One region of the Streptomyces sp. IBSBF 2435 genome, then DNA from elsewhere that is predicted to be linked to it. Evidence: riboswitches for the same ligand, from Rfam matches in the RefSeq annotation. Region 1 holds a riboswitch; the other holds the start of a gene.
What was found. A riboswitch is a leader RNA that binds a small molecule or an ion and turns the genes downstream of it on or off. The one in region 1 is predicted to bind S-adenosylmethionine.

Region 1 (3,398 bases):
CTGGGCGAAGCGGTAGACGAGGCTGCGCCCGTACGGCACCGCGGAGCCGTCGGCGGCGAACCAGTGCCGGAAGCCGAGCGCGAAGTCGCCGGCCCGCTCCCGGAAGCGGGCCGCGCGCGCGGGGTCCTCGTCGCCGGCGAGGGCGGCGTAGACCAGGCCGTAGAAGTGCATGGCCCACGGGATGTAGTAGTCGCGCTGCTCGGTGCGGCCGTCGCGGTACCAGCCGTCGGCGAGCGCGTAGGTCTCCAGCCGGTCCAGGCGGGCGTGCCGGGCGTCGCGGTCGTGGGCGTAGCCGACCCGGTCGAGGCCGAGGGAGACCATGACGGGGAAGAAGTTCCAGTTGTTCTCCGGGGTGCGGGCGTGGAGGAAGCGGGCCAGCCAGGCGCCGGCCCGGTCCTTTTCCGTGCCGGTGAGCGGGTCCCAGATCTTGTCGGGCGCCAGGGCCAGGGCGAAGCCGAGGGCGGCGGACTCCACGGTGCGCTGGTCGATGTCCTCGGGGGCGCCCCAGTATTCGGGGTGCCCGGGGTCGGTGCCGGCCGCCAGGCCCCGGGCCCACAGGTCCCAGTGCGCGAAGGCGCCGCCGCCGGCCGCCAGCGGGGCCAGGCCCCACAGCGGCCGGGCGTATCCCTCCAGGTCGGCGGCGGTGTCGTCGTGGTGCGCGATGTTGACGCCGAGCCGGATCCGGGCCCCGCCGGGGCTGGCGTACGGCGGCAGCGCGTCGGCCAGCCCGATGGCGTACGAGGCCAGTTCGTCGCGGGCCGATGCGCTGTGCGTACCGCTCACCATGGGGAACCGCCCTCCGGGACGACGTCGACGCGACCGATGTTGCGACAACTTTCGCAACCGCGTGCGGCGCCGTCAACGGCGGTGCCCGCGCCGGGCGGGCCGGACACGTCACCGCCACCGCTCGCCACCCCGCCCGGGCCCGGGCGCGGTCAGAAGCGGGTCCTGGCGAACCGGTCGGGGCCCGGCCGTCCCGCCACCAGGTCGGCGGCCAGCTCCCCGACCGCCGACGCGAACTTGAAGCCGTGACCGGAGAACCCGGCCAGTACGGTGCACGGTCCGCTGCGGTCGATGACGAAGTCGTGGTCGGGGGTCGTCGTGTAGAGGCAGGTCTTCGTGGTCGGGTGCGCATGGTCCGCGCCGGGCAGCCAGCGCTCCGCGTACTCCTGGAGGTTCCGCAGCACCACCGGGTCGATGACGCGCTCGTCCCGCTCCGGGTCCACCACCGGGCCGATGCCGTGGAAGCCGGCCTTCACGCCGTCGACGCTGCCCAGCCCGTAGATCCCGGACCCCTCGGGCAGCCCGGCCCCGCCGTGGTGGATGAAGCTCGGCCACTCCAGCGCGTCCGCTGCCGGGAAGTGGGCGGGCTGCTCCGCGGTGACCCGCAGCGCGGGCAGCCCCTCGTTGCCCGGGGCCGGGAACTGCGGCGTCCAGCCGCCGACGGCGACCACCACGGCGTCCGCGGCGATGACCTCCTCCTCGGCGGTGACGACGTCGGCGCCCGTACCGCGGACGGTCACCCGGGCGACCTTCACCCCGTGCCTGACCTGCGCGCCGCGCTTGCGGGCGGCGGTCTGGAAGGCGGCGACGGCCCGGTCGGCGTGTAGTCGGCCGGCTTCCGGGTGGAACAGCGCCGCGGTGTCGGCCCGCAGCCCCGGCCACCGCTCGGCCACCTCGGCGGGCGTCAGCGCGAGGGTCGGACGGCCCGCCGCGCCCAGGACGTCCTCCAACCGGCGGACGGTCGCGGCGGGGCCGTGGTCGACCACGCCGTTCAGCGTCAGCACCTCCGCCTCGGCCTCCTCCTCCAGCCGCTGCCACAGCGGCAGCGCCCGCACCGCCAGGCCGACGTAGAAGGGGTCGGCGTAGGCCAGCCGGAAGATCCGGGAGCTGCCGTACGAGCTGCCCCGGTCGTGTCCCGGCGTGAACTGCTCCAGCAGGACGACCTCGTCGCCCCGGGACGCCAGGTGCCAGGCTGCTGAGGAGCCCATCACCCCGCCCCCGACGACCACCACTCGGCGTGCCATGACGATGTGCCTGCCTTTCGCTGTGCGCTGGTCCGGTGTTCCGGCCGCCGGTCGGGGCCGCCCCCGGTCGTCTCCCCGGGGTCCCGGTTCTCCGGGTCACCGGTTCTCGCGGTCGGGTTCTCGCGGTCGGGTGTCGTGTCCCCCGGCTCTCCTGGTCCTCCGGGTCAGGCCGGGACGGACGCCGGTCCGGTGTCCGCGGGGGTGAGAAAGGCCAACGAGGAGATGCCGGGGATGCTCATACGATGTTCGCCCCTCGATCCGGACAGCGGGGACGCTCGGACCGGCGGGCACGCGCCCGCCCAGGGTGCGGGATGCCGCGCTTGCCGGGTCGGTGACCCTGCCGGGCTTTCACCTGGAGCACCCCGCCGCGGTGGAGGGTTGCCGGTCAGCAAGCCAGGGCTTGACGCTGACACTCGATGCCGTCAAAAACAGTACGATCACCGGCGCCGCACGTCAACGCCCTCCGGCCGGCCCGGGAGCGGACCCGCCCGCCCGCTCGTGGAAGGTGGCGATCGCCTCGCCGTGGGATCTCGCCCAGGCGGTCAGGGCCGAGATGGGCTCCGTGAGCGTGCCGCCCAGCTCGGTCAGGCGGTATTCGACGCGCGGCGGCGCTTCGCGGTAGGCGCGCCGTTCGACGAGTCCGCTGGCCTGGAGGCGGCGCAGCGTCTGGGTGAGGACCTTGCGGGAGACGCCGCCGATCAGCTCGGCCAGTTCGCCGTGCCGCAGCGGGCCGTCGCTCAGGGCGAACAGGGTGACCACGGCCCATTTGCTGGCGATGACCTCGATGGCCAGCCGGGCGGGGCAGTCGGCGAGGAAGACGGTTCCTGGGCGGAGGCTCATGGATCCGAAGGGTACCGAGAGGTACCTGTCGGATCCCTACTGTCGACGGTACGCGGCGAACCGGCCGGACCCCCGCGTTCCCGGCCCGCCCTTCGCCTGTCGGCAGATCCACGTCCGCTCCACGGAGGCACACCCATGCCCAGCCCGACCACCTACGTCCTCGTCCACGGTGCCTGGCACGACGGACGGTCCTGGGAGCGCGTCGCCGCGCTGCTCACCGCCCGGGGCCACCGGGTCCACGCACCCGACCTCACCGGCCGCGGGAGCACCGCGCACCTGCTCGGCCCCGAGGTCGGGCTCACCACCCACGTCGACGACATCGCCGGCCTCGTCCTCGAACAGGACCTGGGCGAGGTCGTGCTCGTCGGGCACAGCTACGCGGGAATGGTCATCTCCGGCGTGGCGAACCGGATCCCGGAGCGCGTCTCGCGTCTGGTGTACGTCGACGCGATGGTGCCGGTGCACGGCGAGAACGCCATCGACGTCATGCCGCTGACGCAGGCGCTGATCGACGGCGCCGCCGCCACCGCC
Region 2 (3,398 bases), on a different contig from region 1:
CCCCCCCCCCCCCCCCCCCCCCCGGGGGGCTTTTTCCTGCGGTCCACCGCGGGAAGGGGGTGCCCCTCCAGGGCGCGGGTCCTAACCGCCCGGAAGGGGCTGTTGCTGTCGTATCCGGACCGCCGGCCGGTGGTGGGCTGCTCGCGCAGTTCCGCTCCCAGGACCTCGCCCGGGGGTACCCCCGGCGCCTCCGTGCGGGGCACGTCCCGCCGTGCGGACAGCGCGCCACCGCCGTGGCCGGGCGCGCAGTTCCCCGCGCCCCCTCCGGTATCCCCTTGCCGGAGGGGCACTCCAAGAACGCCCGCGCCAGCGGGTGGGCACCCCCTTGCCGGAGGGGAGCCGCAGGACCCCCGCGCACGGGGGAGGGGCGCCCTCTGCGGGAGAGGAACCGTGAGAGCGCTCGCGGCCCTTCGGGGCGCTTCGCGCGGATAGGGTGGGCGGGCTGAGGACCGTACTGACCCACCAGGAGCGTGGACCATGAGCGTTGTGAACCCGGCAGGTGACGAGACCGGGGCGCTGCGGACGTGGCCCGACGTGCTGTCCCACCTGATCGCGGGGCGTGACCTGGGGGTCGACGACACGGCGTGGGCGATGGACGCCATCATGCGCGGCACCGCCACCGACGTGCAGATCGCCGGGTTCGCCGTGGCACTGCGGGCCAAGGGCGAGACCGTCGAGGAAGTCACCGGCATGGTGCGGGCGATGTACGCGCACGCCAACACCATCGACGTACCCGGCGCCACCGTGGACATCGTCGGCACCGGCGGCGACCGGGCCAGGACGGTGAACATCTCCACGATGGCGGCGATCGTGGTCGCCGGCACCGGCGCGAAGGTCGTCAAGCACGGCAACCGGGCCGCGTCGTCGGCCAGTGGCGCCAGCGACGTACTCGGGCACCTCGGGGTGAACCTGGACCTGTCCCCGCAGCGGGTCGCCGAGGTCGCGGAAGAGGCCGGCATCACCTTCTGCTTCGCGGTCAGGTTCCACCCGGCGCTGCGTCATGTGGCCACCGCACGCGGGGAACTGGGTGTCGCCACGACCTTCAACTTCCTCGGCCCGCTGACCAACCCGGCCCGGGTGCGCGCGCAGGCCACCGGCGTCGCCGATCTGCGGATGGCGCCGATCATGGCCGGCGTGCTGGCCGAGCGCGGCTCGTCGGCGCTGATCTTCCGCGGTGACGACGGCCTGGACGAGCTGACCACGACGGCCACCTCGCAGGTCTGGGTGGTCGCCGACGGCAAGGTCTCCCAAGTCGCCTTCGACCCGCGGGACATCGGCATCGACCTGGTACCGGTCGAGGCGCTGCGCGGCGGCGACCCGGCCTACAACGCGGACGTCGCACGGCGGCTGCTGGCCGGCGGGACCGGCCCGGTGCGGGACGCAGTCCTGCTCAACTCGGCCGCCGCGCTGGTGGCCCTCGACCCCGGCGCCGGCACCCTCGAAGAGCGGCTGGCCGCAGGGGTGGCCAGGGCGGCGGAGTCCCTGGACTCCGGGGCCGCCGCGGCCGCCCTGGAGCGCTGGGCGGCGGCCACGAACGCCTGATCCGTCCGCAAGGCACCGTCCGTACCGGTCCGTACCGCGGACGGTGTCTTGCGCTCACGGCGTCCTGTGGCAGAATCCCTTGCAGGTCACGAGTGACAGCGCAAAGGCCCCGGCTCGCTGTCCGGCAACCCTCCGTCCGAGGCGGGGTGCCCCGGGTGATGACCGGGCTGTGAGCAGCGAGGCTCGCAGCAAGCCGGACTGGGGAGTTCTTCATGCGCAAGCGAATGCGATAGGGCCTTCGGCCCCGGTTCCGCCGTACCGCGGTGCCGTAGTGCACCGGTCCATCTTCCGTCCGCTGCCGTCCGACATACCGTCGCGCCCCGCACAGGCGCACGGCGCTGTCGTCCGCCTTCGTGCCAGGAGCCTGCCATGACTGTTTCCGCCGCCGTTTCCGCCGCCTGTACGACCGCTCCCGCCGCCGACACCTGCGACATTCCCGCCCCGCCGCTGCCCGTGCTCGGCCGGGACGTCTCCGTCCCGCTGGTCACCGGCGGCGAAGTCACCTACGCCGCCCTCGACTACGCCGCCAGCGCGCCCGCGCTCCAGCGGGTGTGGGACGACGTGGCCGCGTACGCCCCCTACTACGGCAGCGTGCACCGCGGCGCCGGGTACCTGTCGCAGCTGTCCACCGAACTCTTCGAGCAGAGCCGGGCCACCGTCGCCGGGTTCCTCGGCTGCCGGCCCACCGACCAGGTGATCTTCACCCGTTCCACCACCGACTCGCTGAACCTGCTGGCCGCGGCGCTGCCCGAAGGCACCCAGATCTTCGTCTTCGAGACCGAGCACCACGCGGCGCTGCTGCCCTGGCAGCGGGCGAAGGGCGCGCGGGTCACCTGTCTCGACGCGCCCCGTACGCCGGAACAGGCGGTCGCCGCGCTCGACGTGGCGCTGCACGGTGCGCCCAAGGGGCCCAAGCTGGTGTGTGTCACCGGCGCGTCGAACGTGACCGGCGAGGTGTGGCCGGTACGCCGACTGGCCGCCGCCGCGCACCGGCACGGCGCCCGTATCGTGCTGGACGCCGCGCAGTTGGTGCCGCACCGGGCCGTGAACGTCGCCGAACTCGACGTCGACTGGGTCGCCTTCTCCGGTCACAAGCTCTACGCGCCCTTCGGCGCCGGGGTGCTCGCCGGGCGGCCGGACTGGCTGCGCGACGCCGAGCCCTACCTCGCGGGCGGTGGCGCCACCCGTACGGTGGTCCGGCGGGCCGACGGGCAGGTCGACGCCGAGTGGCACAGCGCGCCTGCCGCGCGGCACGAGGCGGGGTCGCCCAACGTCATCGGCGCGTACGCCGTCGCGGCGGCCTGCAAGGCGCTCGCCGAAACCGGTTTCGACCGGCTGGTCGACCACGAGCGCCGGCTGCTCGGCCTGCTGCGGGAGGGCCTTGCCGGGATCCCCGAGGTGCGGGTGCTGTCGCTCTTCGGCGAGGAGTCCGACCGGGTCGGGGTGCTGACCTTCGTCGTCCAGGGCTGGAACAGCTCGCACCTGGCCGCGGCGCTCTCCGCGGAATACGGCATCGGGGTGCGGGACGGGCTCTTCTGCGCGCATCCGCTGGTGCGGCACCTGCTCGGGGGCGAGGCGGAGGACCCGGGCGCCTGTGGCTCCCCCGACTCCGCGCCCGGCCACCCCTCCTTCAACGCGGTCCGCGTCAGCTTCGGCGTGGGCACGCCGGCCGAGCACATCCGCCGCTTCACCCGCGCGGTCGCCACCCTCGTCCGCGACGGCGCCGCCTGGACATACCACACCGAAGCCGGCCGCTGCGTCCCCACCCCGTCCTAGCCCCGAGGCCCCGGACCGCCGGTGCCGACCCGCGCGCGGGTGGGCCCGCCCCTGCCGCAGAGGGAGCGCCCACCAGGAGC

Region 2: another riboswitch for S-adenosylmethionine. It lies ahead of V7E46_RS20045 (aminotransferase class V-fold PLP-dependent enzyme); the one in region 1 lies ahead of V7E46_RS26480 (FAD-dependent oxidoreductase).

Annotation. Positions count from the first base shown of each region.
Region 1 is NZ_JAJSYW010000171.1:5,402-8,799, reverse strand. It holds gene V7E46_RS26485 (DUF2264 domain-containing protein) at 1-786, opposite strand, end outside; gene V7E46_RS26480 (FAD-dependent oxidoreductase) at 936-2,027, opposite strand; SAM riboswitch class IV at 2,339-2,448, opposite strand; gene V7E46_RS26475 (winged helix-turn-helix transcriptional regulator) at 2,481-2,867, opposite strand; gene V7E46_RS26470 (alpha/beta fold hydrolase) at 3,003-3,398, shown strand, end outside.
Region 2 is NZ_JAJSYW010000100.1:25,118-28,515, forward strand. It holds gene trpD (anthranilate phosphoribosyltransferase) at 478-1,542, shown strand; SAM riboswitch class IV at 1,627-1,743, shown strand; gene V7E46_RS20045 (aminotransferase class V-fold PLP-dependent enzyme) at 1,912-3,318, shown strand.